DNA from 2 places in the Bacillus xiamenensis genome. Region 2 is predicted to be linked to the other one. Evidence: a T-box and tRNA genes for the amino acid it is inferred to sense, from the RefSeq annotation. Region 2 holds a T-box; the other holds one or more tRNA genes.

Region 1 (3,204 bases), 1.7 Mb from region 2:
CAGTTCGGTCCCTATCCGTCGCGGGCGCAGGAAATTTGAGAGGAGCTGTCCTTAGTACGAGAGGACCGGGATGGACGCACCGCTGGTGTACCAGTTGTTCTGCCAAGGGCATCGCTGGGTAGCTATGTGCGGACGGGATAAGTGCTGAAAGCATCTAAGCATGAAGCCCCCCTCAAGATGAGATTTCCCATTCCGCAAGGAAGTAAGATCCCTGAAAGATGATCAGGTTGATAGGTCTGAGGTGGAAGCGTGGTGACACGTGGAGCTGACAGATACTAATAGATCGAGGACTTAACCTATATTTAATGTGAAGCATGAACATTGTTATCTAGTTTTGAGAGAACATTTTTTAAATATCTCTTGATTTATTTTCAATACATAGTATAATATCTTTTGTCACTAAATTGTCTGGTGATGATGGCGAAGAGGTCACACCCGTTCCCATACCGAACACGGAAGTTAAGCTCTTCAGCGCCGATGGTAGTTGGGGGTTTCCCCCTGTGAGAGTAGGACATCGCCAGGCTTTCTTCATTCCGCAGTAGCTCAGTGGTAGAGCTATCGGCTGTTAACCGATCGGTCGTAGGTTCGAATCCTACCTGCGGAGCCAATTTGGAGAGCTGTCCGAGTGGCCGAAGGAGCACGATTGGAAATCGTGTAGGCGGTAACCCCGTCTCAAGGGTTCGAATCCCTTGCTCTCCGCCACAAGATACATATAATAGAGGGCCCGTTGGTCAAGCGGTTAAGACACCGCCCTTTCACGGCGGTAACACGGGTTCGAATCCCGTACGGGTCACCATTTTTATAGAATACATACCAGCATTTTATTCGGAGGATTAGCTCAGCTGGGAGAGCATCTGCCTTACAAGCAGAGGGTCGGCGGTTCGAGCCCGTCATCCTCCACCATATCTCTTATATCGTCGCGGGGTGGAGCAGTTCGGTAGCTCGTCGGGCTCATAACCCGAAGGTCGCAGGTTCAAATCCTGCCCCCGCAACCAAAATTTTTTGTTTATGAATTAGGGAGTACTCATTGAGTGCAGTCAAAATGGTCCGGTAGTTCAGTTGGTTAGAATGCCTGCCTGTCACGCAGGAGGTCGCGGGTTCGAGTCCCGTCCGGACCGCCATTTTTTTAAAAGAATACTTGGCTCGGTAGCTCAGTTGGTAGAGCAACGGACTGAAAATCCGTGTGTCGGCGGTTCGATTCCGTCCCGAGCCACCACTATTTGCCGGTGTAGCTCAATTGGTAGAGCAACTGACTTGTAATCAGTAGGTTGGGGGTTCAAGTCCTCTTGCCGGCACTGTTTTTCAAATGTGGAGGGGTAGCGAAGTGGCTAAACGCGGCGGACTGTAAATCCGCTCCCTCCGGGTTCGGCGGTTCGAATCCGCCCCCCTCCACCATTTTTATTTTCATAGGGGCATAGTTTAACGGTAGAACAGAGGTCTCCAAAACCTCCGGTGTGGGTTCGATTCCTACTGCCCCTGCCAATTATATGATTCATAACATCTATGGCGGTTGTGGCGAAGTGGTTAACGCACCAGATTGTGGCTCTGGCACTCGTGGGTTCGATTCCCATCAATCGCCCCATTTTATTATTGGGCTATAGCCAAGCGGTAAGGCAACGGACTTTGACTCCGTCATGCGTTGGTTCGAATCCAGCTAGCCCAGTTGATATGCGGAAGTAGTTCAGTGGTAGAACACCACCTTGCCAAGGTGGGGGTCGCGGGTTCGAATCCCGTCTTCCGCTCCAATAATGGCGGCATAGCCAAGTGGTAAGGCAGAGGTCTGCAAAACCTTTATCCCCGGTTCAAATCCGGGTGTCGCCTTTTTTGAAAAGACTGCCGGGGTGGTGGAATTGGCAGACACACAGGACTTAAAATCCTGCGGTAGGTGACTACCGTGCCGGTTCAAGTCCGGCCCTCGGCACCATTGTTTTTTTATATAAGTTGCGCTCTTTAATGATCATGCCGGTGTGGCGGAATTGGCAGACGCGCACGACTCAAAATCGTGTTCCTCACGGAGTGCCGGTTCGACCCCGGCCACCGGTATCTATAATCGGTAATTGAATGAATGTACCGTCAATCTAATGCTTCTCCATTGTGGAGAGGCATTTTTTTGTGTTTTAAATTTGCTTTGGTGTTTGCACAGGCAGCATGTAACATCATTCCTAAGAACAGATCATGAGTTTGAATCATCTATCGTCATAGTGAATTGTATTTCATTCTTGAATATTTCAGATAAACAGAAGATCCGTATCCCTTTCTAGAAAGCAAAGTGTTGAAAACTCCTTTAGTTGATCCATCCCATTTGATAATATAAAATTAGCGATCTAAAGAAAGGGCAACTTAATACCCTTGACATGGTTTACAAAATGAAAAGTTATACAGTCCTTCGTTTTAAGTATTCGATTACTTTTCTGTGTAAATCATTCAAGGGATACAGGGATGCATGCTGTGGACAATTATATTCCCTTTGCTAAGCAGGGCCCTTTAGATAGCTGCTTTTATGTATAGGGAAAACTCCACCTCTGGCTGGTATCCCGTCTTTAGGGGGATTTTTAATGAAAAATCAATATAACAATGAAGAATTACTGACAGGCGGGAATGTCTCAAACGTCTATCGTTCGGGAGATACGGTTAGACGGGAATTAAAGCCAGGCAATAGCAACATACACAAATTATTAAAGCATTTGGAGAAAAAGAATTTCAATTATGCCCCAAAGTATTTAGGTATTGATGATGAAGGGAGAGAGATACTCTCTTTTATCGAAGGGGAGGCCGGCAATGATCCTGTAAAAGGCTATATGTGTTCTCATGATGTTTTAAAAGAAATAGCGAAAATGCTAAGACTCTACCACGATGCTGTAAGTGACTTTCCAATATCAGATGATTGGGAACGAATGGACAATACACCTAACCAAACAGAGGTGGTGTGCCATAATGATTTTGCCCTGTACAACATTATTTTTAATCATGGAAAACCTGTAGGAATCATTGATTTTGATGTTGCGGCTCCTGGTCCAAGACTTTGGGATATCGCTTATACACTTTACACTTGTGTCCCTCTTAGTAGATTCATTCGCACCGAGACTGGTAAGCTGGTTCAATATCATTCATTAGAACATGCAGATCCTATAAAATATAGGATTCAATTGTTTTTCGAATCCTATGGTGAGAAAATGGGAGAAAGTTTTTTGGATATGGTGTTGC
Region 2 (3,204 bases):
GGTACGCCAAAAGGTGTGCTGCATGTCCATGGTGCGATGGTGCAGCAAGATCAGACCGGTAAATGGGTACTTGACCTGAAAGAAGACGACGTCTACTGGTGTACAGCTGATCCAGGCTGGGTAACAGGTACAGTATACGGGATTTTTTCGCCTTGGTTAAATGGAGCAACAAATGTCATTTTAGGGGGCAGGTTCAACCCTGATACGTGGTACGAAACCATTGAATCACTAGGGGTGACCGTTTGGTATAGCGCACCGACAGCGTTCAGAATGCTGATGGGGGCAGGGGACGATCTCATTCAAAAATATGACCTTAGCTCGCTTCGTCATGTCTTAAGTGTAGGAGAACCACTTAATCCTGAGGTTATCCGCTGGGGAGATGCTGTATTTGGCAAACGAATTCACGATACATGGTGGATGACAGAAACCGGTGCACAGCTGATTTGTAACTATCCATGCATGGATATCAAACCAGGTTCAATGGGCAAACCAATTCCAGGCGTTGAAGCTGCGATTGTCGATAATGCCGGTAACGAACTCCCACCATATCGAATGGGCAACCTTGCCATCAAAAAAGGCTGGCCGTCCATGATGCATACGATCTGGAACAATCCTGAAAAATATGAATCTTACTTTATGCCGGGAGATTGGTATGTTTCAGGAGATTCAGCTTATATGGACGAAGACGGATACTTTTGGTTCCAGGGACGTGTGGATGATGTCATTATGACATCAGGAGAACGGGTCGGTCCATTTGAGGTGGAAAGTAAACTGGTGGAACATCCGGCCATTGCAGAGGCAGGGGTCATTGGAAAACCAGATCCAGTGCGCGGCGAAATCATTAAAGCATTTATTGCGCTTAGAAGCGGATATGAGCCATCGGATGACCTGAAAGAAGAAATTCGTACATTTGTGAAAAAAGGACTCGCTGCACATGCGGCACCAAGAGAAATCGAGTTTAAAGACAAACTGCCAAAAACCCGAAGCGGAAAAATTATGAGACGTGTACTAAAGGCGTGGGAGCTGAATTTACCTGCTGGTGACCTTTCCACAATGGAAGACTAAGTTCCTTCGTCAGTTGACTTGATATCAAAAGTATGTTAAAAATGACTTTAGTTGAATATGCAAAGGTTTTGACTGAGATTCAGTAGAATCATCTTTCCCTGTTCAAGAGAGCTGACGGCTGGTGCGAGTCAGTACAAAGAGATATTCGAATTACCCTCACGAACCGCTTTTACGAAAAGGGGCATACATGCTGCCTGATTAGTGAAAGAACGGATCTGTCCGTTATCAGTGTAAGTGAAAAGACGTGATATTTGTCTTTTAAGCAGGGTGGTACCGCGATATATATATCGTCCCTTCGTTCATTCGAAGGGGCGTTTTTTATGTTGAATTGTAAATAAAGGAGATTTGGATATGAGTCAATTGATGGAAGATTTAGCGTTCAGAGGATTAATTCAGCAGCAAACAGATGAAGAAGGTTTGACAAAATTATTAGCAGAAGAAAAAATCAAGCTTTACTCAGGCTTCGATCCAACAGCTGACAGCCTGCACATTGGTCACTTACTGCCAATTTTAACATTGCGTAGATTCCAAGAAGCAGGCCATCATCCGATTGCACTTGTTGGCGGCGCCACTGGCCTGATTGGTGACCCAAGTTTCAAAAAAGCAGAACGTTCACTAAACCCAGCAGAAATTGTCGAACAGTGGTCAGAGAAAATCAAAGGACAGCTCTCTCAATTCCTTGATTTTGAAGCAGGTGACAACCCAGCTGTCATCGTGAATAACTATGACTGGATCAGTCAAATGAATGTCATCACGTTCCTTCGTGATATTGGAAAGAACTTCGGTGTGAACTTCATGCTGGCAAAAGATATCGTTAGCTCTCGTATTGAAACAGGGATTTCGTACACAGAATTCAGCTACGTCATTTTGCAATCGTTAGACTTCTTAAACCTTTACAGAAATGAAAACTGTAAGCTGCAAATCGGCGGAAGCGATCAGTGGGGAAATATCACATCTGGACTTGAGCTAATCCGTAAGTCTGAAGCAGAAGGTGCGAAAGCATTCGGTCTGACAATGCCGCTTGTCACAAAAGCAGACGGCACGAAGTTTGGTAAAACAGAAGGCGGCGCGATCTGGTTAGATAAAGAAAAAACATCACCATATGAATTCTACCAATTCTGGATCAACACAGATGACCGTGATGTCGTGAAATACTTAAAATACTTTACGTTCCTATCAAAAGAAGAGATCGCATCGTACGAAGAAAAAGTGCAAACAGCTCCTGAAAAGCGAGAAGCACAGCGCCGTTTAGCAGAAGAAGTGACAACACTTGTACATGGCCGTGAGTCATTAGAACAGGCTGTCAACATCTCAAATGCACTATTTAAAGGCGAGATCAAATCTCTTACAGCGGAAGAAGTCAAAGTAGGCTTTAAGGATGTTCCATCAATGGAGAAAAGCAGCACAGAAGAATTAACACTTGTGGATGTCCTTGTCGAATCAAAGCTGTCTCCATCAAAGCGTCAAGCACGTGAAGATATCACAAATGGCGCCGTCTACATCAACGGAGAGAGACAAACCGATAAAGACTACGTCCTTTCAGCAGAAGACCGCATTGAAAACCAATTTACTGTCTTAAGAAGAGGGAAAAAGAAATATTTCCTTGTGACGTATAAATAAATAGCAAATATATCATTGAAATGCACCTCAAATATTAATATGTGGGTGCTTTTCTTTTTTAGAAGCAGGAATGAAGATGAAGGCTGCTGCAAGTTCAAGCGCCTGTTAAAAAGAGCCCACTATTTTGCAGGGCCTCATTCATTTGCTTCTTTTTCAAGGAGTGAATTTTTGTTTGTGTAATCATGCTCCACCTTGCAAATTCGGGTCGTATAGGATTCGTACCAATCTGTTTCCCCCTTTTTTGAACACGCTGGTGCGCTGTATGTTCTTTCCATTCTTTGATTGCTGCTAATGAATCCCAATACGACACAGTAATCCCAGTCCCGTGTTCATCTCGTACACTTTCAATTCCAAGAAAACCGCCCAAGTCTTTCGCTAATTGATCCATTCTTTGAGCAGCAGCAGCGTACTCTTTCTATTCAACATTTGTTCGTTTCGATGTGAAAATCACCGCATAGTAGGGTGGTGCAGGTGTTTGAGTGAAGAGCATCTAGTAGAACCTCCTTTTGTCTATTCATA

The links. A T-box is a leader RNA that pairs with one kind of tRNA and senses whether it is charged. The one in region 2 lies ahead of tyrS (tyrosine--tRNA ligase), so its partner is inferred to be a tRNA-Tyr.
Region 1: it encodes a tRNA-Tyr, which carries the amino acid that the T-box ahead of tyrS (tyrosine--tRNA ligase) is inferred to sense. The anticodon was not compared.

What each region holds. Positions count from the first base shown of each region.
Region 1 covers NZ_CP017786.1:756,805-760,008, reverse strand. The annotation lists rRNA gene BK049_RS03860 (23S ribosomal RNA) at 1-299, shown strand, start outside; rRNA gene rrf (5S ribosomal RNA) at 408-523, shown strand; tRNA gene BK049_RS03850 (tRNA-Asn) at 533-607, shown strand; tRNA gene BK049_RS03845 (tRNA-Ser) at 612-702, shown strand; tRNA gene BK049_RS03840 (tRNA-Glu) at 722-796, shown strand; tRNA gene BK049_RS03835 (tRNA-Val) at 828-903, shown strand; tRNA gene BK049_RS03830 (tRNA-Met) at 919-995, shown strand; tRNA gene BK049_RS03825 (tRNA-Asp) at 1,045-1,121, shown strand; tRNA gene BK049_RS03820 (tRNA-Phe) at 1,141-1,216, shown strand; tRNA gene BK049_RS03815 (tRNA-Thr) at 1,223-1,295, shown strand; tRNA gene BK049_RS03810 (tRNA-Tyr) at 1,311-1,395, shown strand; tRNA gene BK049_RS03805 (tRNA-Trp) at 1,409-1,482, shown strand; tRNA gene BK049_RS03800 (tRNA-His) at 1,507-1,582, shown strand; tRNA gene BK049_RS03795 (tRNA-Gln) at 1,592-1,663, shown strand; tRNA gene BK049_RS03790 (tRNA-Gly) at 1,671-1,745, shown strand; tRNA gene BK049_RS03785 (tRNA-Cys) at 1,751-1,821, shown strand; tRNA gene BK049_RS03780 (tRNA-Leu) at 1,836-1,924, shown strand; tRNA gene BK049_RS03775 (tRNA-Leu) at 1,962-2,043, shown strand; partial or broken gene BK049_RS03770 (phosphotransferase) at 2,556-3,204, shown strand, end outside.
Region 2 covers NZ_CP017786.1:2,731,498-2,734,701, forward strand. The annotation lists gene acsA (acetate--CoA ligase) at 1-1,065, shown strand, start outside; T-box leader at 1,125-1,363, shown strand; gene tyrS (tyrosine--tRNA ligase) at 1,417-2,685, shown strand; partial or broken gene BK049_RS13950 (antibiotic biosynthesis monooxygenase family protein) at 2,820-3,175, opposite strand.